3 regions of the Pseudoduganella lutea genome follow, and region 3 is predicted to be linked to each of the others. Evidence: predicted binding sites of a transcription regulator. Region 3 holds the regulator's gene; each other region holds the start of a gene.

Region 1 (10,054 bases), 2.4 Mb from region 3:
CGTTCCAGCCGTCGTTGCCTTCCTCGATCTTGCCGTCATAGTCGTGCTCATACATCTGCTTGCGCATGGCGGCCAGCTGCGGGCGAATCACGTTTTCAAGCGTGCCGCGGTATTGTTCGCGAAAGTCGAGCCGGGCCTGGCGCGCGGCCTGTTCCTGCGCTGCCTGCTGCGCGGCGGCCACGTCCGCCTCATGCTTGATCGCGGCTTTGGAAAAGATGGACATCGGTGACAAGGTGTCAAAAACATTAGTGTACACGTGCAGCCACGCGAGCGATGCGCACATGTGCGCAGGGGCGGGACACTGCGCCGCTTTCATGTTACTATTGGCTTGCAGCAACATATTTTCTCGCCGCAGCCCCATCCCCGCTGTCCATCGCAACCTGCTGCGTTGCACGACTTCCGGTATATCCATCATGAAACTTGCTGATCTAAAAATAGGCGTTCGCCTGACCCTGCTTGCCGCCTTTTTCCTGCTGACCCTGCTCTTGGTGGGCTTCACCGGCTGGAACGCGTTGCGCGACATGAACATGCGCAACGCGGCCGGTTTCGAAGAAGCGGGCGGGCTGATGCGAGCTGTGGATGGCGCCCGTTCGGCGCAGGTCGACTTCAAGATCCAGGTGCAGGAATGGAAGAACATCCTGCTGCGCGGCCAGGATCCCGCCCAGCTCGACAAGTACACGAAGGCGTTCACCGCCAGTGGCGCGGCGACCGCCGGCAAGTTGACTGAACTGAAAGGCACGATGGCAACGCTGGGGCTGCCGACGGCCGCCGTGGACGAGGCGTCGCGCCTGCACGGTGAGCTGGGGCGCCGCTACCTGGAAGCGTTGCGCCAGTTCGACGGTGCCGATCCATCGGGCGCGCAGAAGGTCGACAAGCTGGTGCGCGGCATGGACCGCGACGCCACGGAGCGCATCGATGCCATCGTCGAGGCGATCCGCAAGGAGGCGGCTACCCGCATCGCGGCCGTGGAAGCGCGCAATGACGAGGTGTACCGCAATTCCGTGCTGACGCTGCTGGTGCTGCTGGCGGCCGCCGTGGCGATTGGCGCGCTCATCGTCGTCATGCTGGTCCGAGGCATTACCGTGCCGCTGTCACATGCGCTCGGTATCGCGCGGGATGTGGCCGCCGGCGACCTGCGCCACGACGTGCGCACCACCCGCGCCGACGAGATCGGCGACCTGCTGCGGGCCCTGGGCACGATGAGCGGCAACCTGTCGCGCATCGTGGCGCAGGTGCGCAGCGGCACGCAGGCCATCGCGGTGGCCTCCGAGGAAATCGCCACCGGGAACGCCGACCTGTCGGCGCGCACCGAGTCGCAGGCGGGCTCGCTGGAGGAAACGGCCGCTTCGATGACGGAGCTGACCGGCACCGTGCGTCAGAACCGTGACAACGCCGAAGCGGCCGCGGGGCTGGCCGGCAAGGCGACCGACGTGTCCACGCGCGGCAGCGCGACCGTGGCCGAAGTGGTGCGCACGATGGGAACGATCAACGGCACGTCGGCGAAGATCGCCGACATCATCGGGGTCATCGACGGCATTGCCTTCCAGACCAATATCCTGGCCCTGAACGCCGCCGTGGAAGCCGCCCGCGCGGGCGAGCAGGGCAGGGGCTTCGCCGTGGTGGCCAGCGAAGTGCGTGGCCTGGCACAGCGCTCGGCCGTGGCTGCCCAGGAGATCCGCGCGCTGATCACGGCGTCCGTGGCGGAAGTGGAAGCGGGCCGCGCGCTCGTCGACCGTGCCGGCGCCACGATGCGCGAAGTGCTGGACAGCGTGGAGCAGGTGGCGGCCGTGGTGCAGCAGATCTCGCTGGCCAGCGGCGAGCAGCAGCAGGGGATCGAACAGATCGACGAGGCGATCGCGCACATCGACACCACGACGCAACAGAACGCCGCGCTGGTCGAGCAGGCGGCTGCCGCGGCCGAGTCGCTGCGCGAGCAGGCCCGCCAGCTCGATGCGTCGGTGGCCGTGTTCAAGCTGCGCGCGGCCTGATGCAGGGCGGTGATGCAGGCCCCGATGCAGGGGGCTTGACGCAGGAACCTGATCCAGCGTGATGCGGGGGACTTGATGCATGCCGCTGGCGCAATGGCGCGTCGTGCGGCCTGCGATAATGGCACTTTCAACGCATGATCCTTGCCTCATGAACGACCACGCCTGGCTGCCTGGAGATCCCGTGCCGGATTTTACGGCCCGCTCCAGCAATGCCGAACGCTTCCATTTCAACACCGTGGCCGGCCGCTACGTGGTGCTGACCTTCTTTGGCAGCGCGGCCAGCGAAACGGGGCGCGCGGTCAACGACCACGTCACGCAGCGGCGCGCGCTGTTCGACGACGAGCGCGTGTGCTGGTTCGGTGTCAGCGTCGACCCGCGCGATGAGAGCGAGGGGCGGGTGCGCCAGGCGCAGCCTGGCGTGCGCTATTTCTGGGACTTCGACCGTGCCGTCAGCGCTCGCTATGGCGCGCTGCGCCGGGCGGCCGATGGCGAGGTGCGCTATGCGCCCTTCACGCTGGTGCTGGACCCGACGCTGCGCGTACTTGCCTGCATTCCGGCAGCGTCCGGCACGCAGCACGCCCAGGCGCTGGAGCGGGTGCTGGGCAACCTGCCGGCGCCGGCCCTGCATGCCGGGCTGGCGGTGCCTGCGCCGGTGCTGGTCGTGCCCCGCGTGTTCGAGCCCGGATTCTGCCGGGAACTGGTGGCGCTGTACGAGCGGCATGGTGGCGTCGAATCCGGTTTCATGCGCGAAGTGGACGGCAGGACGGTCGGTGTGCTCGAGAGCAGCTTCAAGCGGCGCGAGGATTTCGTGTTCGACGGCGTGCCCGAACTGGAAACGCTGCGCGCCGCCGTGCGTGCGCGCCTCACGCGCCGGCTGCTGCCGGAAATCCGCAAGGCATTCCAGTTCGACGTGACCCGCATCGAACGTTATGTCGTCGCGTGCTACGACGGCGACCGGCAAGGCTTCTTTCGCGCACACCGGGACAACACCACGCCCGGCACCGCGCACCGCCGCTTCGCCTGCACGATCAACCTGAATGCCGACGACTACGACGGCGGCGACCTGCGCTTTCCGGAGTTCGGCCCGGCGACCTGGCGGGCACCGACCGGCGGCGCCGTGGTGTTTTCCTGCTCGCTGCTGCACGAAGCCACGCCGGTCACGCGCGGCCGGCGTTTCGCCTTCCTGCCTTTCCTGTACGACGACGCGGCCGCGGCGATCCGCCAGCGCAACCAGCACACGCTGGTCCCGTCCTCCTAGTTTCCCCCGGACCCCGCGTGGTCGTTGCATTGCTTATTCCGATTGGCTAAAGTATCGCCAAGAAGTCAACAACAAGCAGTTTCCATCGACAATAACTTTCGCCGGCCGGCGTCACCGCGGCGGCGGGTTGCGCCACGGCGCAACGGAAGAGAGGCACATGACATTACCTGGACGAGCCGCCGTGGTGACCGGCGTCGCCCGCCGTATCGGCAATGCCGCGCGCAAGGGGGCACGCTGATGCCGGCGCTGGCGACAATCGCGGCGGCCGCGGCCGGCCTGGCAGTCCCCGCCATCGCGGGCGGGCTGGCGCTGTTCACGCGGCACGTGGAACGCAAGGTCGAGGCGGCGCTGCCGCCGCAGGGCATCTTCGTCGACGTGCCGGGCGCCCGGCTGCATGTGCGGGAGCAGGGCCGGGGGCCGGCGCTGCTGATGATCCATGGCCTGGGCGGGCACATGTCGCATTTCACCTACGAGGTCGCGCGGCGTCTGGCGCACCATCATCGCGTGATCACGGTGGACAGGCCCGGTTCCGGGTATTCGACGCGCCACCCCGGCGCACCGGCCGGGCTGCGCGAACAGGCTGCCGCGCTGGCCGCGCTGATCGACCGGCTGGAACTGGAGCAGCCCCTCGTTGTCGGCCATTCCTACGGCGGCGCCGTGGCGCTGGCGCTGGCGCTCGATTACCCGGAGCGCGTTGCCGGGCTGTCGCTGCTCGCCCCCCTCACGCACCTTCCGGACGAGACGCCTGCCGCGTTCCGCGTCCTCGACACGCCTTCGCCGCTGCTGCGCCGGCTGATGGCGTGGACGGTGGCCACCCCTGGGGCAATCGCCCGCGGTGGGGCAGTGCTGGAACAGGTATTTGCGCCGGACCCGGTGCCCCATGACTTCGCCACCCGCGGCGGGGCCTGCTCGGCCTGCGGCCGGGCCAGTTCCTCGCCGCCTCAGAGGATATGGGAGCGCTACCCGGGCAGTTGCCCGGCTACAGCAGCCGGTATGGTGAATTGCGCATGCCGGTGGCCGTGCTGTTCGGACGGCACGACCGCATCCTGTCGTGGCGCGAGCACGGCGAGGCGCTGGCCTGCAAGGTACCGCATGCGGTATTGGAAGTGGTGGACGGCGGGCACATGCTGCCCGTCGCACAAGCGGACCTGACGGTGCAGTTCATCCGCAGCGCGGCAGCCTGCTGACGCCGAAGGATGGCGCGCGGGCCGGGACGTGGCGGCATGCGATGCCGGGCACGGTTTGCGGGCGGGGCGACGTTCCAAGGCGGGAAGGCAAGGCGAGATGTAAAGCGGATGTAAAGCAGGGGAGGGCAAAGCGGGGATGCACTGCGGTGTTCGTGTGCAGGACGCTGCGTGATTTACCTGGAAAACACACGCAGCGCCTGACTTGGGTCGCTGCTGCCGGAAACAGCGGGTTACGGATCAAGCTGCGTAATCAACTGTAAAATTTTCCGACAGTCGGGCTAGGCAAAGCTGCCGGCCGGAGCCGGCAGCCAGGCATTAACGCTGCTTGCGGCGACGCAGTGCAGCCAGCGTCAGCATGCCGGCGCCCAGCATCATGTAGGTGCTTGGTTCCGGAACCGGCGACGTCATGCCGTAGAAGTTGCCCGTGCCGACCACGTGGTTCGGCTCGCCCGGGTATGGCTGCGTGAAGCTGGCCGAGAACGCCAGGTCGGAACCGTCGATCTGCGCGTTGGTGTCGAAGTAGGCAGCAGCAACGCCACCCACGACGTCCAGCTGGCCCAGACCGCTCAGGTTCGGCGGCATCATCGAGTTCACGGTGCCCAGCAGCGTGGCGCCGTTGTACTCGTGACCAGCCAGGCTCAGCCACAGCGTGCCCACGCCGGTGTTGCCGGCGTTGACCGTCAGCGGATCGTACGGATTGATCGTCGACGGGCCGTTGTTGACGTAGATGTTGACGAAGCCGCCCGTGTAGTTCGTGGTGGCGCCGGTGCCGCCCGCGGTCGGGGTGTAGCCACCGAACACGATCGTCAGCTCGCAGCCTGCGCAGAACTGTTCCTGGCCCGTGCCGTTCATCGTCGACACGACGCCGTAGCCGCCCACCGTGCCGTTGGCATCGATGATCTGGTGCATCTGCACGGACGACGAAGCGAAGTCCAGCAGGTAGTCAGGATCCCACGTCACGCCGCCCACGGTCTGTGGCGCTGCAACTGCCGCGCCCATCGTTGCCACTGCCACTGCTGCGCCCAGTACTGCTTTTTTGAATTGGTTCACTATTAGCTCCAGGTTTGATTAGGTTGCACTTTGGGTGCTCTTTCAGAATAGGCTCTTGTTATTCTTATTGCGTATATCGATAAGCAAATAGCGTGCCTTAGCTCAACCGTAAATGCTAAGCATTTGATTTTAATCATAAACTTGTCTTACATGCCATGTTGGGGTGCCGTCGCGTAGACTCGACTGTAAAATTTTCCGACAGATGAGCGTGACTGAAAATGGCTTATCAGCATCGATCTGCGGTCAGTGTGTTTGCTTCATGCATTAAAATGTTCATTTGAGGAATAAAAATATCCGGTGGTTAATATCGAGTTATTCCGAAATTGTAAGAATGCGACTGACGTTCTAGAATCACTGATCGTTCACTCATGAATAAATTCAGATGAAACCGGAAATCCTCGTGATGGCCGCCAGTCCGTCGGCGTCCGTGATGGCGCAACTGGACCAGCATTTCACCTGCCATCACGTGTGGCGGGTGCCGGCCGGGGAGCGCGCCGCATTCATTGCCGGCGTTGCCGCCACCGTGCGCGGCGTGGCCACCACCGGGATGGCGGGCATCGGCGCGGCGCTGGCCGCGCAACTGCCGCAGCTTGAGATCGTGGCCGTGAACGGCATCGGTGTGGACGCGGTGGATTTCGACGCATTGCGCCCGCGTGGCATCCGCGTGACGAACACGCCCGGCGTGCTGACGGACGACGTGGCGGACCTGGCGGTCGCGCTGCTGCTGTCGGCGTCGCGCCGCATCCCCACGCTGGATACGTATGTGCGCGCCGGGCAGTGGCAGGCTGGCGTGCCGGTCAAGCCGGCGCGCGCCTTGCGCGGCAAGGTCGCCGGCATCTATGGTTTCGGGCGCATCGGCCAGGCCGTCGCGGCCAGGCTGGCCGCTTTCGGGATGCAGCTGCGCTACTGGCAGCCGAACGTGAAGGCGGGTGTCGACGTGCCGCGCGCCGCATCGCTGGCCGACCTTGCGCAGGGCAGCGACTACCTGGTCGTCTGCGCGCCGGGCGGCGCCGCCACGAAGGGAACCGTCGACGCGGCCGTGCTGGAAGCGCTGGGGCCGGAGGGCACGCTGGTCAACATCGCGCGCGGTTCGCTGGTCGACGAGCCCGCACTGGTCGCCGCGCTCGCGAATGGCCGGCTGGGCGCCGCGGCGCTGGACGTGTTCGCCGACGAACCTGCCGTGCCTGCCGCACTCACCGCGCTGCCGAACGTGGTGCTCACGCCGCACGTGGGCAGCCTCACCGTGGAAACGCGCCATGCGATGGGCCAGCTGGTCGTCGACAACCTGCTGGCGCATTTCGCGGGACGGCCGCTGCTGACGCCGGTGGCGTGATCACCTGGAGAACAGGGACGGACCGGAACGCCGGACCGCCCTGTTTCCAGGAAACGACATTGCGCTGATTAGTTGCCGCTAAACAGGGGTACGTCCCCAGTTTTTCGCGGGGGTAATCACTGCTTGCCCGGGTCCTTCATGTCGGGGAACTTGTCGAACTCGATGTTGTAGACCTCGTTCCCCACCTTCTTCACTTCGCGTACGTAAACGGTCTGCACGATGTCGCGGGTGGCCGGGTCGATGGCGATCGGGCCGCGCGGGCTGTTCAGCTTCATCGTCTTCAGCACGGCCATCGCCTTGTCGCCGTCGATCTTGCCGTTCAGCTTGCGTGACACGTCATAGATCGCCGCCATGCCGTCATAGGCGGCGACGGCCATGAAGTTGGGTCGGCCGCCTTTCGGATTGGCCGCGGCATAACTCTTCAGGAATGCCTTGTTCTCCGGCGAGTCGTGCGCGGCGGAGTAGTGGAAGGTGGTGATCACGCCCAGCGTCGCGTCGCCCATCGCGGGCAGCACGTGGTCGTCCGTCAGGTCGCCCGTGGCGATCACCTTGATGCCGGCCGCGGCCAGGCCCCGTTCCCGGTAGCCCTTCATGAAGGCGATGCTTTGCTCGCCTGCCGGCACGAACACGAAGATCGCATCCGGCTTGGCGTCCTTGATGCGCTGGATGAACGGGGCGAACTCCGGATTGCGCAGCGGCACGCGGATCGATTCCGTCACCTTGCCGCCGGCGCCTTCCAGTGTCTTCTTGAACGCCGCTTCGGCATCGAGGCCGGGGCCGTAGTCCGCCACCAGCGTGACCACCTTGTTGAGCTTGTTCTTTGCCGCCCACGTGCCCATCGGCGCCGAGATCTGCGGCAGCGTCATCGAGAAGCGGGCAATGTAGTTCGATTTCGTCGTGATGACCGACGTGGCGGCGTTCATGATGATCATCGGCTTTTTCGCCTGCTGCGCGATGGGTGCCACGGCCAGCGCTTCCGGCGTCAGGCCGAAGCCCGCCAGGAAATCGACCTTGTCGCGCACCACCAGTTCCTGCGCCAGGCGTTTCGCGATCTCCGGCGAAGGCCCGGTCGTGTCCTTGAAGATCAGCTGGATCTTCTTGCCGGCCACCGCGTCGCCATGCTGCGCCATATAGGCTTTGATGCCGCCTTCCATCTGCTTGCCGTAATCGGCGAACGGGCCGGAAAACGCGGCGATCACGCCGACCTTGATCGTGTCCTGCGCGTGGACCGCTGGCAGGGCGAACAGCTGTGCGCCGGCCAGCACGGCGGCAATCGTGTACTTCATGGTGTGTCTCCTTGGTTATTGTGCCGCGCCAATCATCAGGCTCCTTGAGATTCTTGACAAGGCCCGGCAACGGCCATAGTATCGGGTCAACGTTCGATAGGCAATCTATTGTTCGATTATCGAACGACTGTCGGTAATGATCCGACGACTATAAAACCACAGGAGACAGCATGGACAAAACGACTGGCGAACGGGCACGCGGCGGCAGCCTGCGCATGGGGATGGCGGTGGCGGGCGCACTGGCGCTGCTGGCCGCGGGCGCGGCGCAGGCGCAAAGCAACGTCACGATCTACGGCATCATCGATACGGCCGTGGCGCACGTGGACAACACCAACGCGAACGGCGATTCGGTCACGCGGATGGCATCGTTGACGGGATCGTTCCCGTCGCGCATCGGCTTTCGCGGCACGGAAGACCTGGGCGGCGGCCTGTCCGCGATCTTCACACTGGAGAGCGGCTTCGGCCCGGATACCGGCACGATGGGGCAGGGCAACCGCCTGTTCGGCCGCGCCGCGAACGTGGGCCTGAAAGGCAAGTGGGGCACGCTGACGCTGGGGCGCCAGGTCAACATGACGTACATCGCCGGCCTGAAGGCCGACGTGCTGGGGCCGAACCTGTTCGCCATCGGCAGCATCGATCCCTACCTGCCGAACGCGCGCAGCGACAACGCGATCGGCTACCTGGGCAACTTCGACGGCTTCGTGGCCGGCGCCACGTACAGCTTCGGGCGCGACACCTCGTCGTCCGGCGGGCCTGCCGCCACCGGCTGCGCGGGCGAGTCGCCGGTCGACTCCAAGGCCTGCCGCCAGGTGACGGCGCTGCTGGGCTATGAAGTCAAGGCGTTCGGCATCAACGCATCGTTCGACAAGCTGCACGGGAACACCGGCGCGGGCGGGGGGCTGACCAGCAGCCGCAATTTCGACCGGCGCGTGACCGTCAATGGCTACTGGATGCTGGGCGGTACGAAGCTGGGCGCCGGCGTCATCGACCGCAAGACCGATGCCGCCACCGGCATCACCGAATCGACGCTGGCCTACCTGGGCGTGAGCCATCCCGTCACGCCGCTGCTCACGTTCGATGCGCAGGTGGCCCGCAAGAACGTCAAGAGCAGCGGCGACGATACCGACATGGCGGTGGCAAGGCTGACGTACTACCTGTCGACCCGCACCGCCGTCTACGGCGCGCTGGGATTGATGGAAAACGACGGGGTCGCCGCCATCGCGCTGGACGCCGGCGGCACCGCCGGCGCCGGCAAGCCGCAGCGGGGCATCATGGCCGGCATCCGCCACCACTTCTGAACGAGCGACCCGCCCCGCCAACGGCTGGGTTTGTGTCCACCATGGGGTCAACCCCGAAATCGGACACGAGCTCATCTGGTTTAATAGCTGTCCACAATGGGGTCAACCCCGTTTTCGGACACGAACTCGGATCTAGTGCAGATGAGTTCGTGTCCGATTCGAGGCCTGACCCCAAGGTGGACACGGGCTGGGCAGTGGTTACGGCAGCAGCACGGCCAGTTCGCGTGCACCCTGTTGCAGCGTGGGCAGGAACTGCTCCTCCATCTGACGGGCGCTGACGCGGCCGGCCTGGGCGCCGACGTTCAGGGCGGCAAGCACGGTGCCCGAAGCGCCGCGCACGGGCACCGCGATCGACCGAAGGCCGACCTCGAGCTCCTCGTTGTTGATCGCGTAGCCCTGCTCGCGCACCTGGACCAGCGCCGCGCGCAGCCCCTTCTGGGTGGTGATCGTGTGCTCGGTCAGGGGTTTCAGGCGCACCTTGTCGAGGTAGGCCTGCAGGTCGGCCTCAGGCAGGTGCGCAAGCATCACGCGGCCCAGCGACGTGCAGTAGGCGGGCAGGCGGCTGCCCGTGTTCAGCGCCACGGACATCACACGCGAGGTGGCGGAGCGGGCCACGTACAGGACCTCGTTATCGTCCAGCACCGCCAGCGAGCA
Region 2 (10,054 bases), 310 kb from region 3:
GGGCCGGTGCGGCTTCAGCCGCGGCGGGCGCGGTGGCCGTTGCGGTGGCAGCCGGCGCATCGGCCGTGGCCGTATCCTGCGCCCAGGCCGGCGCGGCGCTGAACGCCATCAGCATGGCTGCCCCGGCCAGCCATTTGGTGATCATTTTCTTCATCTGATTCCCCTTTTTTTGTCTTTAGAGAGCGTCGTTGCCGGTTTCGCCGGTACGGATACGAATGACCTGTTCCAGGTTATAAACGAAAATCTTGCCGTCGCCGATCTTGCCCGTGCGGGCAGCCGTTTCGATGGCTTCGATGGCCTGCTCGACGATCGCGTCGTCGACCGCCGCTTCGATCTTGGTCTTGGGCAGGAAGTCGACCACGTATTCGGCGCCGCGGTACAGCTCCGTATGGCCTTTCTGGCGACCGAAGCCCTTGACTTCGGTAACGGTGATGCCTTGCACGTTGATCGCGGAGAGGGCTTCGCGCACCTCGTCCAGCTTGAACGGCTTGATGATGGCGGTAATCATTTTCATGGCAGGCCTCGTTTTATATCAGAAGGTTTTGGACAGGGTCAGCACGGCGCCGGATTTCCCCAGATCCTTGCCGTTCGGTGCGAAATACGCTTTGGCATCGGTATCGACATAGGCCAGCGATACGGTGGCGATGCCGAAGTCCTTGGTGATGCCCACTTTCCAGTCGGTGTAGCTGGAAAAATCGTTGTTCTTGACTTTCTGGTGGCCCACGTGCAGGTTCAGGATGAAGCCTTCACCCAGCTCCTGGTTGACGGAGGCATCCAGGTACTGGCTGTTCTTGCTGTCGGCAAAGCCGAACAGGTTCGTCAGCGAATGGGAGTATTTCAGCGTGGCGGGGCCAAAGCCGACCTGGCCGTACAATTCGAAGGTGTTGGCGCTGGTGGGCAGCGAGTTCGAAGGGTAGATATAGCCGAGGCCGCCGACGTCGTACGTGAAGCCGGAGCCGAGCTCTCCGCGCTTGCCCGCGTACACGTCCCATTCGACGCTGCCGTCGCCGCCGCCGTCCTTGACCCACTTGATGGTGGACAGCCAGGTACCGGCGTAGAAACCTGTCGGGTTGTTGACCCAGTCGGCGCCGCCCTGCAGCGCGGGTTTCAGGCGTGTCTGCGAAATGCCGCGGTAACGGTAATCGCTGGTGACGGCCGCGTTGAAGCTGATCTCATTGTCCGGTTTCGCCTCGGGTGCCGCGGCGGCTTCCTGTGCCTGTGCCTGGCCCATCGCGATGCACGCGAACAGGACGGCGATGGACAGGGCGGAGCGCTTGCTCGGGTATGACATGGCGATTTCCTTTTGAGTGAACTTTTATTGCGGTTTAAAATTCGTCTGACTCGTTGTCCCTTTAGCTAAAGCAGAATGCGTGCCAGCAAACAGTTGCTGAGCCGATAGCCTAGGCCTGGAGTGCGACGCCCCTTTCGCACCAAATAATCTTCGTACTGGCACCATTGTGGTGCATTCGTGCGAAAAACCTCACCTGGAGCCCACCGTGGACATGAACGCCTTTTTCACCGACCTGCAATCCAAGATCAACAACGTCATCGAGAACTCGCCCGCCAAGGATATCGAGCGCAACGTGAAGGCAATGATGACGCAGGGCTTTTCCAAGCTCGACCTCGTGACACGCGAAGAGTTCGACATCCAGGCCCAGGTGCTGGCCAAGACCCGTTCCCGCCTGGAGCTGCTGGAAACGCGCCTGGCCGAACTCGAAGCGAAAATCGCCGCCGAAAAAGCGCCGCTGTAAAGATTTTTCCCTTTGTCGCGGCACAAGGCCGCGCCCGCTGCAACGGCCTACGATGCAAGATCGTTTGTCCATCCACAGCTTGCAGCGGGGAATCATGAGCCTGGCCGTCCTGAAAAGCCGTGCGCTGAACGGCATTGAAGCGCCTGAAGTCAGCGTCGAGATCCATCTCGCCAACGGCTTGCCGGCGTTTCACATCGTTGGGCTGGCCGAAACCGAAGTCAAGGAAGCGCGCGACCGCGTGCGTGCCGCCATCGTCAACGCCGGCTTTGAAATGCCCGCGCACCGCATCACCGTCAACCTGGCGCCGGCCGACCTGCCCAAGGAATCGGGCCGTTTCGACTTGCCGATCGCGCTTGGCATCCTGGCCGCTTCCGGCCAGATCCCCGCCCCGCCATTGGCCCGCTACGAATTTGCCGGTGAACTGTCGCTGACAGGTGAGTTGCGGCCGATCCGCGGCGCGCTGGCGATGACGTTCGCAATGCAGCGCGCGCACACGTGCAATGCCTTCATCCTGCCGCGGGCCAACGCGGACGAGGCAGCCCTCGTCGATGGCGCGGCGGTGTACCCGGCCGCCACGCTGCTGGAAGTGTGCAACCATTTCTGTGCGGCGGACGATTCGGCGCGGCTTGCCCGGCATCGCCCCGCCCCGCGTCCGCAGCTTGTGGACTACCCGGATTTTGCGGAAGTGAAAGGACAGTGGCATGCGAAGCGCGCGCTGGAGATAGCGGCTGCCGGCTCGCACAGCATCGTGATGGTTGGGCCGCCAGGCGCGGGCAAGACGATGCTGGCGTTGCGCTTCCCGGGCTTGCTGCCATCGATGACGAACGACGAAGCGCTGGAAGCCGCCGCCGTGCAGTCGCTGACAGGCACCTTCACGGCGGCGGCATGGAAGCGGCGGCCCTTCCGCGCGCCGCATCACACGTCATCCGGCGTGGCGCTCGTGGGCGGCGGCAGCGTGCCACGGCCGGGCGAGATCTCGCTGGCACATTGCGGTGTCTTGTTCCTCGATGAATTGCCCGAGTTCGACCGCCGCGTGCTCGAAGTACTGCGCGAGCCGCTCGAATCGGGGCGGGTGACGATTTCACGTGCAGCGCGGCAGGCCGAGTTTCCCGCGCGGTTCCAGCTGATCGCCGCGATGAACCCTTGCCCTTGCGGATATCACGGCCAGCTTTCCGGTAAATGCAAGTGTTCGATGGATACGATCACGCGTTACCAGGACCGCATTTCCGGCCCGCTACTGGACCGTATCGACATGCAGATCGACGTCGGCCCGGTGCCGACCGATACCCTGCACACGGCCGAGGATGGCGAGCCTTCGCAGGTGATCGCCGCCCGGGTGGAGGCCGCTTTCCAGCGGCAGCTGGACCGCCAGAACAAGAGCAACCGCCATCTCACGTCGCGCGAGATCGACCGGTACTGCAAGCCCGAGCGTTCCGGGCAGGACATGCTGCACAAGGCCATGCTGCAATTCCACTGGTCGGCGCGCGCCTATCACCGCGTGCTCCGGGTGGCGCGCACGGTGGCCGACCTGGCCGGTTCGGAAACCGTGCTGGCGAAGCACGTGCTCGAAGCCATCCAGTTTCGTCGCGTATTGCGCGCATCCTGACGCCTGCTCAGATGGCGTCGGGTTCCTGACGCTGCTACCATCGTGGCATGAGACTTCATCTTTCGATTCCCTTGGCCGTGGCCGTTGCCACGGTACTCGGCGCCTGCAGCCCGCAGTTCAACTGGCGCGATTACCGTGCCGCCGATGCACCCTATTCCGTCATGTTCCCCGGGAAGCCTGCGTCGCACACGCGTACCGTGACGCTCGAAGGCCACCAGGCCGCCATGACGATGACGGCCGCCGAAGTCGAAGGAACGATGTTTGCCGTCGGCACCACCGAACTGGCCGATGCGGCGCAGGCCAAGGATGCCGCGCGGTCGATGCAGGCCGCGATGGTGCGCAATATCGCCGGCAAGATATCGAAGGAAACACCGCACGCGGATGGCGTGGAACTGGAAGCCCATGGTGCGAACAATGGGCGCCCGATGCAGTTGCACGGCAGGTTTTTGTCCCGTGGCAAGCGCGCTTACCAGGTTGTCGTCATCGGGCCGGAGCGCGCCGTGGACGCAGAGAATATTGACACTTTCATTCGTTCATTTAAGCTGAACTGAAACGCTGGCGTGCGTGCCGGTGTCTCGCGGCAAGCCGTGATATCGTTGGATCATTACAACAATAGATCAGGAAGCGCCATGTTAATCACATTCAAATCCCAGTCTTTTTCCGATGTCACGATGTACCAGGAGCATGCTCAGCGGATCCTGGATGTGCTGAACAAGAACCACACGCGTGGCGTCATCACGGCCGCCGAGGCAGCCCATGCCGTGCAACTGCTGGAGCAGGAAATCACGCTGAGCAAGCTGCACCCGGAGGTGGATGCCGGGCACGCCAATCACTCGCACCCGCATCATTTGCCCGAGGAAGACGAGTCCACGGAGATGGCCGACAAAAACCACATCGGCTTCGCGCAGCGGGCATTCCCCTTGCTGGAGATGCTGCGTGCGGCCCGGGATGGCGGCGACAGCATCGTCTGGGGAGTCTGAAGTTCCGGCAAAACCAATGGGATGGACGCCCCCACCCTAAAACGGCATCAATGTGCCAAAGTGGAGTTGTCGAGAAACCACTTAGCTAGAGGGGGGCGTCACCATGAAGATTACGGTATGCGGTGTTGATTTGGCAAAGGAAGTTTTCCAATTCCACGGTGTGAATGCGGCTGGCAAGGTGGAGAAGCGTATCCAGCTGAGGCGTGGCAAGGTAATGGAATTTTTCGCCAACATGGCACCGTGCCTGATCGGGATGGAGGCATGTGGGAGCGCGCATTACTGGGCGCGGCAGTTACAAAGCCTGGGGCACACGGTCAAGCTGATAGCTCCGCAGTTCGTCAAGCCGTACGTGAAGACCAACAAGCACGATGCAGCAGATGCAGAAGCGATCTGCGAAGCAGTGCAACGACCAAGCATGCGTTTCGTGCCGATCAAGAATATCGAACAGCAGGCGATCCTTGCTGTCCACACGGCCCGGGCAGGATTCGTCAAGCAGCGCACGGCGCAGGCTAATCAGATTCGCGGGCTATTGGCGGAGTTTGGATTGATCGTGCCAAAGGGCCTGGCCCTGCTTAAGGAGCGGGTGCCGACATTGCTCGATGAAGCGAAGGATGAACTGCCCGGCGCGTTCCGCCAGACCATCCTCGAACTTCTTGATCACTTGAACGTATTGGACAAGCGAGTTAAGCAATTCGAGCTGGAGATCCAGAATTGGCATCGCTCGAATTCGATGTCTCAGCGACTAGAGAAGATACCGGGCATTGGTCCGATTACAGCGAGCGCATTGGTGGCAGCGATCGGTAACGCCAAGCACTTCGCCAACGGCCGACAGCTCGCTGCATGGCTTGGCCTGGTGCCGAAACAGCATTCAACGGGCGGCCGAACCAACCTTCTTGGCATCAGCAAACGAGGCGATACGTATCTGCGGACGTTGCTCATTCATGGCGCCCGAGCAGTAATCCGGCACGCAGCCAACAAGATCAAGCAAGACTGGCTTCATTCGCTACTTAGCCGGCGACACAAGAATATCGCTGCCGTGGCCTTGGCCAACAAAAATGCAAGAACAGTGTGGGCGTTGTTAGCACATGACAGAGAGTTCCGGGTCGATTACGCTGCCGCGTAATCGACCCGGTTAAGGGTCCCTTGTCGAAGGGAGGCAAACAGTTTTTGGAAGCAGTGCCGGTACATTCCACCGATTGCACAAGCGATCAAGCAGTGATGGCAAACTAGGTAAGACCGTGGTTGGCTAAGCCCGTCTGTCACCAAGCACTTCGAGTGCGTTAAACCGCCGGGGCGTCGACCAGCAAATCCCATCAGGGACAGTGGCATCGGCCACATCAAAGTCCGAATGTACGGGTGCAATCTTTACCTAAAGCCGTCATGAAAAGAAAGCTTGGCATACCGGGGGCGTCCATGTACGGTGACAGACACCAGTTCTTCCGCAATTTTTGTTCCGAAAAACGGGTGTCTCTCACCGGTTTTACTGCTAAAACGGCATTCCAAATGCAAAAAACCCCGCCAGCACACGCTAACGGGGTTTTTCTATATAACAGCCTGACGATAACCTACTTTCACACTGGTTGCAGCACTATCATCGGCGCAAAGTCGTTTCACGGTCCTGTTCGGGATGGGAAGGGGTGGGACCGACTTGCTATGGTCATCAGGCATGACTTGTACGCAGTGCCGTTCCCTATGGGGCAACGTCACTGCTCAATCTGGAAGAAGTAAGTTTGGGTTGTAGTGTTGAACTACGTCTCATCAAAGAGTAAATGCAAGGAATCATTATTGATTCATAACCGTCAAGGTTATAGGGACAAGCCGTACGGGCAATTAGTATCAGTTAGCTTAATGCATTACTGCACTTCCACACCTGACCTATCAACGTCCTGGTCTCGAACGACCCTTCAAGGAGCTCAAGGCTCCGGGAAATCTCATCTTAAGGCAAGTTTCCCGCTTAGATGCTTTCAGCGGTTATCTCTTCCGAACTTAGCTACCCGGCAATGCCACTGGCGTGACAACCGGTACACCAGAGGTTCGTCCACTCCGGTCCTCTCGTACTAGGAGCAGCCCCCTTCAAATTTCCAACGCCCACGGCAGATAGGGACCAAACTGTCTCACGACGTTTTAAACCCAGCTCACGTACCACTTTAAATGGCGAACAGCCATACCCTTGGGACCGGCTACAGCCCCAGGATGTGATGAGCCGACATCGAGGTGCCAAACTCCCCCGTCGATATGAACTCTTGGGAGGAATCAGCCTGTTATCCCCAGAGTACCTTTTATCCGTTGAGCGATGGCCCTTCCATACAGAACCACCGGATCACTATGTCCTACTTTCGTACCTGCTCGACTTGTCGGTCTCGCAGTTAAGCACGCTTATGCCATTGCACTATTAGCACGATGTCCGACCGTACCTAGCGTACCTTCGAACTCCTCCGTTACACTTTAGGAGGAGACCGCCCCAGTCAAACTGCCTACCATGCACTGTCCCCGATCCGGATAACGGACCAAGGTTAGAACCTCAAACAAACCAGGGTGGTATTTCAAGGTTGGCTCCACGAGAACTGGCGTCCCCGCTTCAAAGCCTCCCACCTATCCTACACAGATTGGTTCAAAGTCCAATGCAAAGCTACAGTAAAGGTTCATGGGGTCTTTCCGTCTAGCCGCGGGTAGATTGCATCATCACAAACACTTCAACTTCGCTGAGTCTCGGGAGGAGACAGTGTGGCCATCGTTACGCCATTCGTGCAGGTCGGAACTTACCCGACAAGGAATTTCGCTACCTTAGGACCGTTATAGTTACGGCCGCCGTTTACTGGGACTTCAATCAAGAGCTTGCACCCCATCATTTAATCTTCCAGCACCGGGCAGGCGTCACACCCTATACGTCCACTTTCGTGTTTGCAGAGTGCTGTGTTTTTATTAAACAGTCGCAGCCACCATTTTATTGCAACCCTGTCACCCTTCCACAGTAAAGTGGTCAAGCTACTGGGGCGTACCTTTTCCCGAAGTTACGGTACCAATTTGCCGAGTTCCTTCTCCCGAGTTCTCTCAAGCGCCTTAGAATACTCATCTCGCCCACCTGTGTCGGTTTGCGGTACGGTCTCGTATGACTGAAGCTTAGAGGCTTTTCTTGGAACCACTTCCGATTGCTACAGGGTCAATGACCCTTCGTCCCAGTCCCTTGAATTATGTGCCCGGATTTGCCTAAGCACCTTCTATGAACCAGAAACTGACTATTCCAACAGTCAGACAACCTTCCGCGATCCGTCCCCCCATCGCATCATACGACGGTGCAGGAATATTAACCTGCTTCCCATCAGCTACGCATCTCTGCCTCGCCTTAGGGGCCGACTCACCCTGCTCCGATGAACGTTGAACAGGAAACCTTGGGCTTACGGCGTGCGGGCTTTTCACCCGCATTATCGCTACTCATGTCAGCATTCGCACTTCTGATACCTCCAGCATCCTTTACAAGACACCTTCGCAGGCTTACAGAACGCTCTCCTACCATATGTACAAGTACATATCCGCAGCTTCGGTGACTGGCTTAGCCCCGTTACATCTTCCGCGCAGGACGACTCGATCAGTGAGCTATTACGCTTTCTTTAAATGATGGCTGCTTCTAAGCCAACATCCTGACTGTTTTAGCCTTCCCACTTCGTTTTCCACTTAGCCAATCTTTGGGACCTTAGCTGGCGGTCTGGGTTGTTTCCCTCTTGACACCGGACGTTAGCACCCGATGTCTGTCTCCCAAGCTCGCACTCATCGGTATTCGGAGTTTGCAATGGTTTGGTAAGTCGCGATGACCCCCTAGCCATAACAGTGCTCTACCCCCGATGGTGATACTTGAGGCACTACCTAAATAGTTTTCGGAGAGAACCAGCTATTTCCAAGTTTGTTTAGCCTTTCACCCCTATCCACAGCTCATCCCCTAATTTTTCAACATTAGTGGGTTCGGTCCTCCAGTGCGTGTTACCGCACCTTCAACCTGGCCATGGATAGATCACTTGGTTTCGGGTCTACACCCAGCAACTAACGCCCTGTTCGGACTCGATTTCTCTGCGGCTCCCCTATTCGGTTAACCTCGCTACTGAATGTAAGTCGCTGACCCATTATACAAAAGGTACGCCGTCACGGAACAAGTCCGCTCCGACTGTTTGTATGCACACGGTTTCAGGATCTATTTCACTCCCCTCCCGGGGTTCTTTTCGCCTTTCCCTCACGGTACTGGTTCACTATCGGTCGATTACGAGTATTTAGCCTTGGAGGATGGTCCCCCCATATTCAGACAGGATTTCTCGTGTCCCGCCCTACTTGTCGCATGCTTAGTACCACCGGTCTGGTTTCGCGTACGGGGCTATCACCCGCTATGGCCGCAGTTTCCAATGCGTTCCACTACCAGTCCGACTATCACATGCAGGCTCTTCCCATTTCGCTCGCCACTACTTTGGGAATCTCGGTTGATTTCTTTTCCTGCAGCTACTTAGATGTTTCAGTTCGCCGCGTTCGCTTCACACACCTATGTATTCAGTGAGTGATGACCTATAAGGCCGGGTTTCCCCATTCGGAAATCTTCGGATCAATGCTCGTTTGTCAGCTCCCCGAAGCTTATCGCAGACTTCTACGTCCTTCATCGCCTGTAATCGCCAAGGCATCCACCATGTGCACTTATTCACTTGTCCCTATAACCTTGACGGCTATAGCTACAAGCATTTACTACTGTGTTTGATGAGTTTTTTGTATGCGTCCTTTCGGACACTACCCTAAGTGTGCGATGTCTCGCACGCTTAATAAAACTTTACTTCTTCCAGATTGTTAAAGAACGAAACAGCAGCAGTCTCTAAAAGACTAAACATAAAAGTGACGCGTCACACTTATGTTTAATATCTCGAGTAGATCTTGGTGGAGGATGACGGGATCGAACCGACGACCCCCTGCTTGCAAAGCAGGTGCTCTCCCAGCTGAGCTAATCCCCCTGGGCTTGATACGTGGTGGGTCTGGTTGGGCTCGAACCAACGACCCCCGCGTTATCAACACGGTGCTCTAACCAGCTGAGCTACAGACCCGCATTGTTACCAGCGGTGCTACTGTTTCTTCTTCATTCGACAGTCGATAAGTGTGAGCGTTTGATGCACGATCTTGCGATCCGTGCCGACTCTAGAAAGGAGGTGATCCAGCCGCACCTTCCGATACGGCTACCTTGTTACGACTTCACCCCAGTCACGAATCCTACCGTGGTAAGCGCCCTCCTTGCGGTTAAGCTACCTACTTCTGGTAAAACCCGCTCCCATGGTGTGACGGGCGGTGTGTACAAGACCCGGGAACGTATTCACCGCGACATGCTGATCCGCGATTACTAGCGATTCCAACTTCATGCAGTCGAGTTGCAGACTACAATCTGGACTACGATACACTTTCTGGGATTAGCTCCCCCTCGCGGGTTGGCGGCCCTCTGTATGTACCATTGTATGACGTGTGAAGCCCTACCCATAAGGGCCATGAGGACTTGACGTCATCCCCACCTTCCTCCGGTTTGTCACCGGCAGTCTCATTAGAGTGCTCTTTCGTAGCAACTAATGACAAGGGTTGCGCTCGTTGCGGGACTTAACCCAACATCTCACGACACGAGCTGACGACAGCCATGCAGCACCTGTGTTCAGGTTCCCTTTCGGGCACTCCCAGATCTCTCCGGGATTCCTGACATGTCAAGGGTA
Region 3 (10,054 bases):
TCAAGGTGAGCACGAGCAGCGAACATGACACCCTCCACTTTGAAGATGTGCTCGATCCGAGCAATACCAGTCGCGACTTGTATGCCGACAAGGACTATGTCGATGGCGAGCGCGAAGCGCGCCTGACAGGACAAGGCTGGCGCATGCACATCCAGCGCAAAGGCACCAAGGACAAGGCGATCTCGACGACGCAAGAGCAGCGCAACAAGCGTATCGCCAAAACCCGTGCACGGGTGGAGCATATCTTTGCCAGTCTGGCGCAGATGGGCGACAAGGTGGTGCGTTCGATCGGCTTGGCACGCGCCACCTTGCATTTGAACTGGAAAGCCGCCGCATACAATTTGCGTCGCCTTTGCTACCTGACGGAGGCGGCGGTCATGGCGTTTTAACGCCCGAAGTCCGTCTGGATCACCTAAAAAGGTCGATTCGGGCGGCGAAAAGGCCATGAATGGCCAGATTGGCGGCGAGGCTCTTCCTCTACGCCACCATTTTTTTGGGTCCAGGCTGAAATCGTCGGTTATTCGAGGTGCCCTAGAATCAGAGCAAACAGAGCCTCACATCCTCACCTATTTTGATACTTCGCGCATCCGCAATAAATGAGTCTAGTAAACCAATTTCGGTAACAAGATTTAGTGAGCAAGCATCGATAACAGCTTCGCCATAAAGATCGTTAAGCGATCGCAACCCTAAAAACACCCTTATTCGTCCTGTTTCGGAACACTCGAATTTGGCCGCAAGTCCTGGTGACTCCACCCCTTTGGCACCAAGATGAACTTCACAAATTCTTCGTTGGTTACCAAACATTTTTTCCTTTACCAACTCCTCCAAAGCATCGATCTGTTTACTAAACTGCGCCAGATCAGTGTACACAGTTGTGGCAAAAATAATCTGATCGCGCAAGACTATAATATTGCAAGTTAATCCATCGCTATCGTCTATTAAGTTAAATGTCAATGAGTTCTTCATGGTAGCAAATTAATAGTTGTAGGGTTAAAGCAACAACAAAGAAAGTACTTTCGGTTCTCAACCAGATCAATGTAGTGTTGCATATATGAACATAAAATGTCTCTCCTAGCACCATGAAAAGAATTTCACTTTATCTGATTTCCGTGATCCTAACCGGATCATTTGTATACCTCTACCTGGACTCAGAGAATCAAAGTAATTCACCAGGGCTCTTGGCGAAAGAGACGGCACAACCCAATTATAAGTTGGGCCCAACAGTAGCCGAGGGCAAACCTCCTACTGACGGCTGCGCAAGCACGCCTCCATTGTACGATCCAGTGGCCTTTAAGGGTAGCGAAGACCGTGAAAGCCTAGAGGAAAAGGTAGAGGAGGCTTATCTTAACCCCCAAATGCTATTCGCAAAAACGGAAACAGACCCTCAAGCAAACATCGCACTTTATCGGATGTTTTCTTCATGTGGCAAGCCGCCTACTAATGTGGGTGGGCACTGGCAGTCGGGTGGCGGGGGTTGCCCAACCATAGAATCAGCAAACATTTTCCGACTCCATCCGATTGAGCTCTTAAGTAAGGCAGCGGCTCAAGGTTCGACAGAGGCTAAGACGATGTTTGCATTGAACGCCCCCGTTGTAGCGTTTCAGCTTTCGAAAGACGATTCACCAGACAAACAAGAGTTCGCAAAAAGACTGTTGTCTGAAGCGAGAAAATTGGGTGCCGAAGCCGCTTACGAAGGAGATGCTGATGCGTATCGAGTGATGAGCGAATCCTTCACAAAAGGATGGTTTGGAACTAAAAATATTGAGTTGGCATATTCATATTCTCTGCCTCTGGAGGTACTAGGCAATGCCAACGACAAAGAGCAGATAGCTCGATTGGGGGGCTTATTAACCACAACACAACAAGATATCGCCAGTAAGGCAACTTACGGCTGCAGCAACTCAGTTCCGCCTGGAATTTTGAGTAATCCCTTTGGATAATTTTGACTAGGAGACATCAATGCCTGATTACCATTTCTTGCAGAAAAAGGTAGTGCTGATTGCGCTTGCCTTTGGACTCGGTTTGCCTGCATTCGCGGATGAAGTAGTTGTCATCCCTGGAAACCCGCCATGCTCTGGCGATTGTTCCGGCGGGCCAATTGTCGGAGGGGGGTTCGGAGGCGGCGGGGGGCCTCCAAATGGTAATGGGTCCGATCATGGCATTGACGGCTATAACGATGGAACAAAGGGGACTAGCGCTTCATTCAATCGACAACCCGGTTGTCAGCGAGAAGGATATTTTTGGGCGGAGGTAGCTGGCCAAGCAGCTGCTGGCCAGCCGCCGGGCAATGTTATAATGGATACATTTGGTGATCCGCTGTATCAGGCACCTGGATGGCGAAAATTTCAGGTTACCCGAATCACGCGAGAGTGGAAGGCTGCATGGAATACGACCATGCGTTATTCCCTCAACATTCATTATATGTATAACATTGAAACGGGGCAATTTGCTCAAGAGAAATTAAAAACATCCTTTGAAAGCGGGTGCACCGGGATTAGATCGAACTAATTACCGATTTCGGGTGCGATTTCTCGATTTTTGACAGGTCTAGCGAAATCACATTTGGGCACCTCGAAAAACCTCCCGGCCCGTGGCATGATGTCAGCGCACCAATTTTGATGACTCTGCCATGATGAAGCCCAACCTGTTCGCAGCCCAGGAGCGCGAAGCCAAGCTGACAAAGCCAGGCGACGCGCTGCAAGTGCTGGAACGACACGTCGACTTCGCGGCGCTGGCCAGCGCCGTTGACGAAGCCGCACCGCGACCAGGTCGCGAACGCGGTGGCCGGCCACCGTTTCCTACCGAAGTGATGGTGCGGATTCTGCTGATCCAGCAAGTGTTTAACCTGTCGGACGAACAGATGGAGTTCCAGTTGCTCGACCGGCTGAGCTTCCAGCTTCGCCAGGCTGCATGATTCGAGCCAGATCCCGGACCACACCACGATCTGGGCTTTCAAGGAGCGCCTGATCAAGGCTGGCGCCAGCGAGAGCGTGTTCGAAGCGGTCAATCGGCAACTGGCCCGGCATGGCTATATTGCCCGGGGCGGGCAAATGGTCGATGCGAGCATTGTTCAGGCACCGAAGCAGTCGCTCAATAAAGAAGAAAAGGCCATCGTTGCCGAGAATGCCATGCCAGCAGACTGGTCGCCGGCCAAGCGCCGTAAGAAGGATACCGATGCACGGTGGACGAAGAAACATGGCAAGTCCTACTTCGGCTACAAGCTTTCGGCCAACGCCGATAAGCGCTAAAAGCTGATTCGCAAAATCAAGGTGAGCACGAGCAGCGAACATGACACCCTCCACTTTGAAGATGTGCTCGATCCGAGCAATACCAGTCGCGACTTGTATGCCGACAAGGACTATGTCGATGGCGAGCGCGAAGCGCGCCTGACAGGACAAGGCTGGCGCATGCACATCCAGCGCAAAGGCACCAAGGACAAGGCGATCTCGACGACGCAAGAGCAGCGCAACAAGCGTATCGCCAAAACCCGTGCACGGGTGGAGCATATCTTTGCCAGTCTGGCGCAGATGGGCGACAAGGTGGTGCGTTCGATCGGCTTGGCACGCGCCACCTTGCATTTGAACTGGAAAGCCTCCGCATACAATTTGCGTCGCCTTTGCTACCTGACGGAGGCGGCGGTCGTGGCGTTTTAACGCCCGAAGTCCGTCTGGATCACCTAAAAAGGTCGATTCGGGCGGCGAAAAGGCCATGGATGGCCAGATTGGCGGCGAGGCTCTTCCCCTACGCCACCATTTTTTTGGGTCCAGGCTGAAATCGTCGGTTATTCGAGGTGCCCACTAAGCCAGGCGATGCAACGGAGTGTGCGCTTGCAAGCGCACACCGCCCTTTATCGCATATACGGTGCCACGTTCCCCGCGATCCGCTTGAACTCCGCCTCGGTCAGCGGCAGCTGCCGGAAAGCGGCCCAGCTTTCGCGGGGGCGCAGGTTCTTGCCGGCGGCGGCATCCGAGCCGAACAGGATGCGGTCGGCGCCGATCTGGCGGATGCGCTGTGCCAGCTTTTCCCGTTGTTGCGGCGTGATGTCCGGGTTGGCCATCGTGGCCGCGTCGAACCACAGGCGCTTCGTGCCGGGGGCGTTTGCCGCGGCAGCTTCGGCCAGCACGCCCAGCGCCTCGTCGGATGGCGCATCGCCGTAGCCCGGCCCGGTGCCGGCCAGATGCGCAACCTGCACCGTCACGTCCGGTGCGGCTGGCAGCAACTGCTCGAGGAAGACGCGGGCCTGGGCGGCGCCGTATGGCCGGCGCTTCGATACCGATGCGCGCATGTGCACCACGATCGCCATTTTCCTTGCGTTCGCGGCCGCGAACACTTGTCGCAGGCGCGCCACGTGCTCGGGCAACTCGAGCTGCACGTCCGAGTTCCCGAAGTGCAGCTTGAGCCCATGCTTGAGGTCGGGCAGCGCCGCGCAGCGTTCCAGTTCCTCCAGCGCGTAATCCTTCAGCGGATTCACGCTGCACAGGGCCCGCAGCCGGTCCGGGTACAGCGCAGCCTGCGCGCCGTTGAAGTCGTTCTCGGCGCGCACCTTCGCATGCTCGTCGTCGATCTTGCGCGCCGGACTGCCCCACACATAGGCGACGGACAGCAGCACGGCGCGCCGGATGCCGGCCGCATCGAGCAGCGCGATCAGGTCCTTGGCCGTGATCACGGGCGGGCCGCCAGCCCCACTGTCGAGCAGCCGCGCCATTGCCGGGCTGAACAGGTGCTGGTGATGGTCCACCAGCGGCACGATGTCGGCAGCTGCCGCATCGTCGGCCCGGGCCGGCAATGCCATGGCGGCAGCGGCGAATGTCAGGAAGTTACGGCGGTCCATGGTGGCCTCACAGGTGGCGCAGCGGATGGGCCCAGGCGGGCCAGGCGGGTTCGAAGAAGCGCGCCACCATGTCCTCCGTCACGCCATCGAGCGTCGGCGGGTTCCAGCGCGGCGCATGGTCCTTGTCGATCGCCAGCGCGCGCACGCCTTCGATGATCTCGCCATGCTCGAAGGTGCGGCGCACCAGGTTGCGTTCCATCCGCAGGCAATCGGCAACGCCCATCGTTGCGCCGCGCCGTATCATCTCGAACGTCACGCACATCATCAGCGGCGAGCGGCGCTCCATGGCGGCCAGCGTCTTCTGCGCGAACGGATGATCGTCGCGGCGCAGGGAGGCCACGATGTCGGGTACCGAGGGCTGGGTGAAATGGTCGTCGATCAGCGCGCGGTGCGCCTGCAGCTCGGAAGGACCGGCCTCGTCGCGCAGCGAGCGTCCGAACATGCCCACCGCCTCGCGCAGCCCCGCCCCGGCCGTGGAGCCGACCAGGTCGGCCAGTTGCGGCAGCTCGGCCGCCGGCACATAGTGATCGGCCAGCCGGCAATACATCGCGTCGGCCGCGCCGATCGTCAGCGCCGTCAGCGCCAGGTACACGCCCAGCTTGCCTGGCGCGTGGGACAGGAAATAGCTGCCGCCCACGTCGGGGAACAGGCCGATGTTCACCTCGGGCATTGCCAGCCGCGTGCGGTCGGTCACCACGCGCACGCTGCTGTGCGGCCCGCCCTGGGCGATGCCCATGCCGCCGCCCATCACCACGCCATCCATCAGGGCCACGTAGGGCTTGGGAAAGCAGTACACGAGGTAGTTCAGCGCATACTCCTCGGTAAAGAAATCCTCGATCTGCGCACTGCCGCCTTGCGGCGTCGCTGTACCGGCCGCATGGAAGAAGCGGATGTCGCCACCGGCGCACAGCGCCTTTTCGGTGGTGCTGCGGACGACGACGGCGGCAATGTCGCTGTCGTCGCGCCAGGCCAGCAACGTGCCGGTGATCGTGCGGATCATGTCGAGCGACAGCGAATTCAATGCCTTGGGTCGGTCGAGCGTGATGAAGCCGGTGCCATTGCGCACCTTGGTATGGACGTGGTCGGTCATGGTGTCTCGCATCGTTGTCGTTATTGGCCTCATTCTAGCCATGGATGCGGATCGTGTGGGTGTAAAAGGTGAACTGAAGAGGAACTGAAGGTGAACTGCCGTGAACTGCGGTGAACTGCCGGGATGCGGTGAGGTGCGGACGTAACAAAGGGCGCATTGCGCGCCCTTCTGTTGCAGCAGCCAGCCGGCTGCGACCTGCACCCGGCGTTATGCGGGTGACGCGGGAATCTCGATCTCGCTCAGGTGCTTGATGGTTTCATGATTATGATTTTGCACTTTATCCTTGTGCTTCATGACCTGCCGGTCCAGCTTGTCGATCAGCGAGTCGATGGCCGCATACAGGTCCTGCGCGACGCTTTCGACAAACACGGTCTTGCCCGACATGCGCAGGTTGATTTCCGCCTTCTGCCTTTTTTCTTTCTCGGTGAGATTATCTACACTCAGGATCACACTTACATCGATCAGCTGATCGAAATGCCGTCTAACGCGTTCCAGCTTGTTCTGCACATACTCGCGAATGGCAGGGGTTACGTCGATATGGTGTCCACTGATGGTCAGATTCATACACACACTCCTAAAGAAGATCAATCCAGGTTCGTGCGGCTTCCGCCATCAAAATGCGGCGGCGCAGAGGAACCCATACACTACAGATTGCTTACAAGGACTTGCGGAGGCTGACTGGGGGAATTTTCAATGCTTCGCGATATTTGGCAACAGTGCGTCGCGCAATCACCATGCCTTGTTCACCCAGCATGTCCGCAATCTTACTGTCGGATAAAGGGTTCTTCGGGTCTTCGGCTCCTGTGAATTGCACGATCAGCGCCCGGATCGCAGTCGAGGAAGCTTCCCCACCAGCTTCGGTTGCGACGTGGCTGCCAAAAAAATACTTCAACTCAAACATGCCATGCGGGGTGAGCATATATTTTTGAGTTGTTACCCGAGAGATAGTACTCTCGTGAAGACCCAGTGTATCAGCTATTTCACGCAACACAAGGGGTCTCATTGCCACCGCGCCATGCGAGAAAAAGTTCTTTTGCCGCTCGACGATGGCCTGGGCCACGCGCAGGATCGTGTCAAAGCGCTGGCGCATATTCTTGATCAGCCACTTGGCTTCTTGCAGCTGCGCATTCATCTGCGTTTCGCCCTTGCCCTGTTTGAGCAGGCTGGCATACAGCGCATTCACGCGCAGGCGGGGCATCACGTCATTGTTGAGCGTGACGATCCAGCCATTGCGTCCTTTCCTCACCACGACATCCGGTACGACATAGTCTGACACGTCGGCCGCGAAGGCGGCGCCCGGATGCGGATTGCACTGCCGAATCACCGCTTGCGCTTCGCGCAAGTCTTCATCGTCGCAATCGAGTGCCTTCTTCAGCTTGTTGAAGTCGCGCTGCGCAAACCACTGCAAGTGTTTTTCAACGATGCACAGCGCCATCCGCCGCGTGACCAGCGGCACGCCCGGCATGCGGCGGATCTGCAGCGCCAGGCATTCGGAAGCGTTGCGCGCACCGATGCCGGCCGGATCAAAGCTCTGCAGCAGCTTCAGCGCGGTGCGCAATTCGTCGAACTCGATCTCCAGCTCTTCCGGCATGCGCGCATGGATATCTTCCAGGCTCTCCTCGAGGTAACCGTTATCGTCGAGCGCATCGATGATCAGCTCCACCAGGGCGCGGTCGCGCGGCTCCAGCACCGTCACGCGCATCTGCTCCATCAGGTGTTCGCGCAGGCTGCGATGGCTTGCCTCGAGCTGGGGGCGGCCATCGTCGTCGTCCGGTCCCTTGCCACTGCCCGCACTGCTCCAGTCGGTATCGCCGGCACCGGGGTCGAGGCCTTCGCCTTCGCCGCCCTCGTAGGGCTCCGGTTCCGGGGCGGCCGGCGCATCCTGCGGCGGGCCGCCTTCGGGCGGCGCCTCGCCCGGCGCCTGCGTGGTGTTGATCGCCCCATCGCCCAGCAGGCGCACGGAACGGTCGAGCGGATCGTCGAGCCGCTCGAGCAGCGGATTATCGGTCAGCAGCTGTTCGAGTTCCTGGTGCAGCTCCAGCGTGGACAATTGCAGCAGCCGGATCGACTGCTGCAATTGCGGCGTCAGCGCGAGGTGCTGGGAAGTGCGCAGTTGCAAGGACTGTTTCATGGCTGTTTCATGGCTGCTGGTTCAAGACGGCTGGTTTATGCTCATTATCAGTGGAACAACGCGTGGCGCAACGCGGTCGACGCGGTTACATGCGGAAGTGCTCACCAAGATAGACACGGCGGACGGACTCGTCGGCGATGATGTCATCGGGCCGGCCGGAGGCCAGTACGCTGCCCTGATTGATGATATACGCCCGGTCGCAGATGCCCAGCGTTTCACGTACGTTATGATCCGTGATCAACACACCGATGCTGCGTTCCTTCAGGAAGCGCACGATGCGCTGGATCTCGATCACGGCGATCGGATCCACGCCGGCAAACGGTTCATCCAGCAGCACGAAGCGGGGATTGGTCGCCAGTGCGCGGGCGATCTCCACGCGGCGGCGCTCGCCACCGGACAGCGACAGCGCCGTGTTCTCGCGCAGCTTCTCGATCTGCAAATCGGCCAGCAGCGCATTCAGGCGCTTGTCGATCTCGGCCTTGCCGAGCGCCTTGCCGTCCACCTTCTGGAGCTCCAGCACGGCGCGGATATTTTCTTCCACGGTCAGCTTGCGGAACACCGATGCTTCCTGCGGCAGGTACGACAGGCCGAGGGTGGCGCGCTTGTGGATCGGCAGGCTGGAGATGTCGGTACCGTCGAGATCGATGGTGCCGGCGTCCGACGCCACCAGGCCCACGATCATGTAGAACGACGTGGTCTTGCCGGCACCGTTCGGGCCCAGCAGGCCCACCACTTCGCCGCAGGCCACCTGCAGGGACACGTCATGCACCACCTGGCGCTTGCCATAGCTCTTTTGCAATCCGCGCACGATCAGCGTGCTGCTGCAATCTTGCTGCTCGCGCGCCATCTAGTTCCCCGCTGCCGGCGCGGCCGGCGGTTGCGTGGTGGCGGGAGTCGATGCGGGAGCCGGCGCCGTGCGCTTCGGCTGGATCACCATCGTGCCGCGGCCGGCGCCCGGCTTGTCGGTGCCCGTGCTGGAATTGCGCACGCTGAAGAACTCGCGGCGGCTGTCGTACGAAATGAACTCGCCTTCCACCTCGTCGCTCGGCTTCGTGCCTTCGAGGCGGCGGATCTTGGCCTTCGAATACATCTTCACCAGTTCGGCCTTTTCGTCGTATTCGATGCGGTCCGCTTCGCCTTCCATCCACTGGTCGCCTTCACCGTCGCGCTTCTGGCGGAACGCCACCTTCTTGCCGCCGCCGGTCAGCGTGGCCAGCTGGTAGCCGTCCGGCGTGTAGGTCACCACGGCCTTGTCGGCCTTCATCCGCAGCGTGCCACGCGTGAGCGTCACGTCGCCGGTGAACGTGTAGACCTGCTTCACGTCGTCCGCATCGAGGCGGCCATAGTTGATCTCGGTGGGCTTGTACGAGTCTGCCTTTTCGGCGGCGGCAAAGCCCGCCGCGCCCAGCAGCAGCAGCGCCGACAATATGAGTCTCTTCATCTTCGATTCCTATCTGCGATTCTTGTTTGCTTCACTGCCGCGCACGGGGCGGATACACGATGGTGCCCTGGCCGAGCTGCAACTGGCGCGTGGCATTGTTGGCCTTCATGCCAACGCCGGTGGCGGTCGCGCCGCCACTCTGCATGCGCACCGGCCGGTCCGTTTCCATGCGGTCCTCGTCCGGATAGATCGTCAACAGCTCGGTGGCCAGGTGCATTTCCCGCGCGGCGGGTGACGCTGTCCTGTGGATGTTCACGTTCTTCGTCAGCGTCACGCGCGTATTGTCCTCGTCGACCCGTGCATGCTCGGCGCGGATATCCATCGGCGGCTTGTCGCCGGAAATGCTGCGCACCACGGGCTTGTCGATCTCCGACGAATCGTCGGACGGCCGGTGCGTCAGCTTGTCACCCGAGATGATGTAGCTGGGCTGCCCCGTCTCCGACATGCGCACGAACGAAAAGCGCTCCACGATGTAGTCGGGCTCGTCGACCTTGATGCCGGCTTCCATTTCCCCGCCGGCCCGGTTCATCAGCTCGAGCAGCCAGAACGAGCCCAGCGCGC

What was found. The regulator sigma-54, encoded in region 3, starts transcription at its own class of promoters, with help from an activator protein. The targets are predictions, from matches to a motif close to TGGCANGNAANCTGCTTT.
Region 1: a site for sigma-54 is predicted at 5,564-5,581, ahead of EWM63_RS00375 (PEP-CTERM sorting domain-containing protein). Genes of this name have one in related genera too.
Region 2: a site for sigma-54 is predicted at 1,359-1,376, ahead of EWM63_RS09115 (TorF family putative porin). Genes of this name have one in related genera too.

Annotation. Positions count from the first base shown of each region.
Region 1 covers NZ_CP035913.1:74,488-84,541, reverse strand. The annotation lists gene EWM63_RS00395 (hypothetical protein) at 1-223, opposite strand, end outside; gene EWM63_RS00390 (methyl-accepting chemotaxis protein) at 414-1,988, shown strand; gene EWM63_RS00385 (2OG-Fe(II) oxygenase) at 2,170-3,246, shown strand; gene EWM63_RS00380 (alpha/beta fold hydrolase) at 3,289-4,398, shown strand; gene EWM63_RS00375 (PEP-CTERM sorting domain-containing protein) at 4,749-5,483, opposite strand; gene EWM63_RS00370 (2-hydroxyacid dehydrogenase) at 5,866-6,816, shown strand; gene EWM63_RS00365 (ABC transporter substrate-binding protein) at 6,933-8,102, opposite strand; gene EWM63_RS00360 (porin) at 8,318-9,400, shown strand; gene EWM63_RS00355 (IclR family transcriptional regulator domain-containing protein) at 9,599-10,054, opposite strand, start outside.
Region 2 covers NZ_CP035913.1:2,159,880-2,169,933, forward strand. The annotation lists gene amt (ammonium transporter) at 1-154, opposite strand, end outside; gene EWM63_RS09110 (P-II family nitrogen regulator) at 176-514, opposite strand; gene EWM63_RS09115 (TorF family putative porin) at 533-1,291, opposite strand; gene EWM63_RS09120 (accessory factor UbiK family protein) at 1,497-1,751, shown strand; gene EWM63_RS09125 (YifB family Mg chelatase-like AAA ATPase) at 1,846-3,357, shown strand; gene EWM63_RS09130 (hypothetical protein) at 3,405-3,908, shown strand; gene EWM63_RS09135 (DUF1840 domain-containing protein) at 3,987-4,337, shown strand; gene EWM63_RS09140 (IS110 family RNA-guided transposase) at 4,441-5,460, shown strand; rRNA gene rrf (5S ribosomal RNA) at 5,890-6,002, opposite strand; rRNA gene EWM63_RS09150 (23S ribosomal RNA) at 6,147-9,022, opposite strand; tRNA gene EWM63_RS09155 (tRNA-Ala) at 9,241-9,316, opposite strand; tRNA gene EWM63_RS09160 (tRNA-Ile) at 9,330-9,406, opposite strand; rRNA gene EWM63_RS09165 (16S ribosomal RNA) at 9,502-10,054, opposite strand, start outside.
Region 3 covers NZ_CP035913.1:2,474,834-2,484,887, forward strand. The annotation lists partial or broken gene EWM63_RS10455 (IS5 family transposase) at 1-389, shown strand, start outside; gene EWM63_RS10460 (hypothetical protein) at 538-966, opposite strand; gene EWM63_RS10465 (hypothetical protein) at 1,080-1,940, shown strand; gene EWM63_RS10470 (hypothetical protein) at 1,960-2,508, shown strand; partial or broken gene EWM63_RS10475 (IS5 family transposase) at 2,630-3,653, shown strand; gene EWM63_RS10480 (amidohydrolase family protein) at 3,848-4,831, opposite strand; gene EWM63_RS10485 (enoyl-CoA hydratase/isomerase family protein) at 4,839-5,921, opposite strand; gene hpf (ribosome hibernation-promoting factor, HPF/YfiA family) at 6,129-6,485, opposite strand; gene EWM63_RS10495 (RNA polymerase factor sigma-54) at 6,577-8,052, opposite strand; gene lptB (LPS export ABC transporter ATP-binding protein) at 8,138-8,899, opposite strand; gene lptA (lipopolysaccharide transport periplasmic protein LptA) at 8,900-9,493, opposite strand; gene lptC (LPS export ABC transporter periplasmic protein LptC) at 9,525-10,054, opposite strand, start outside.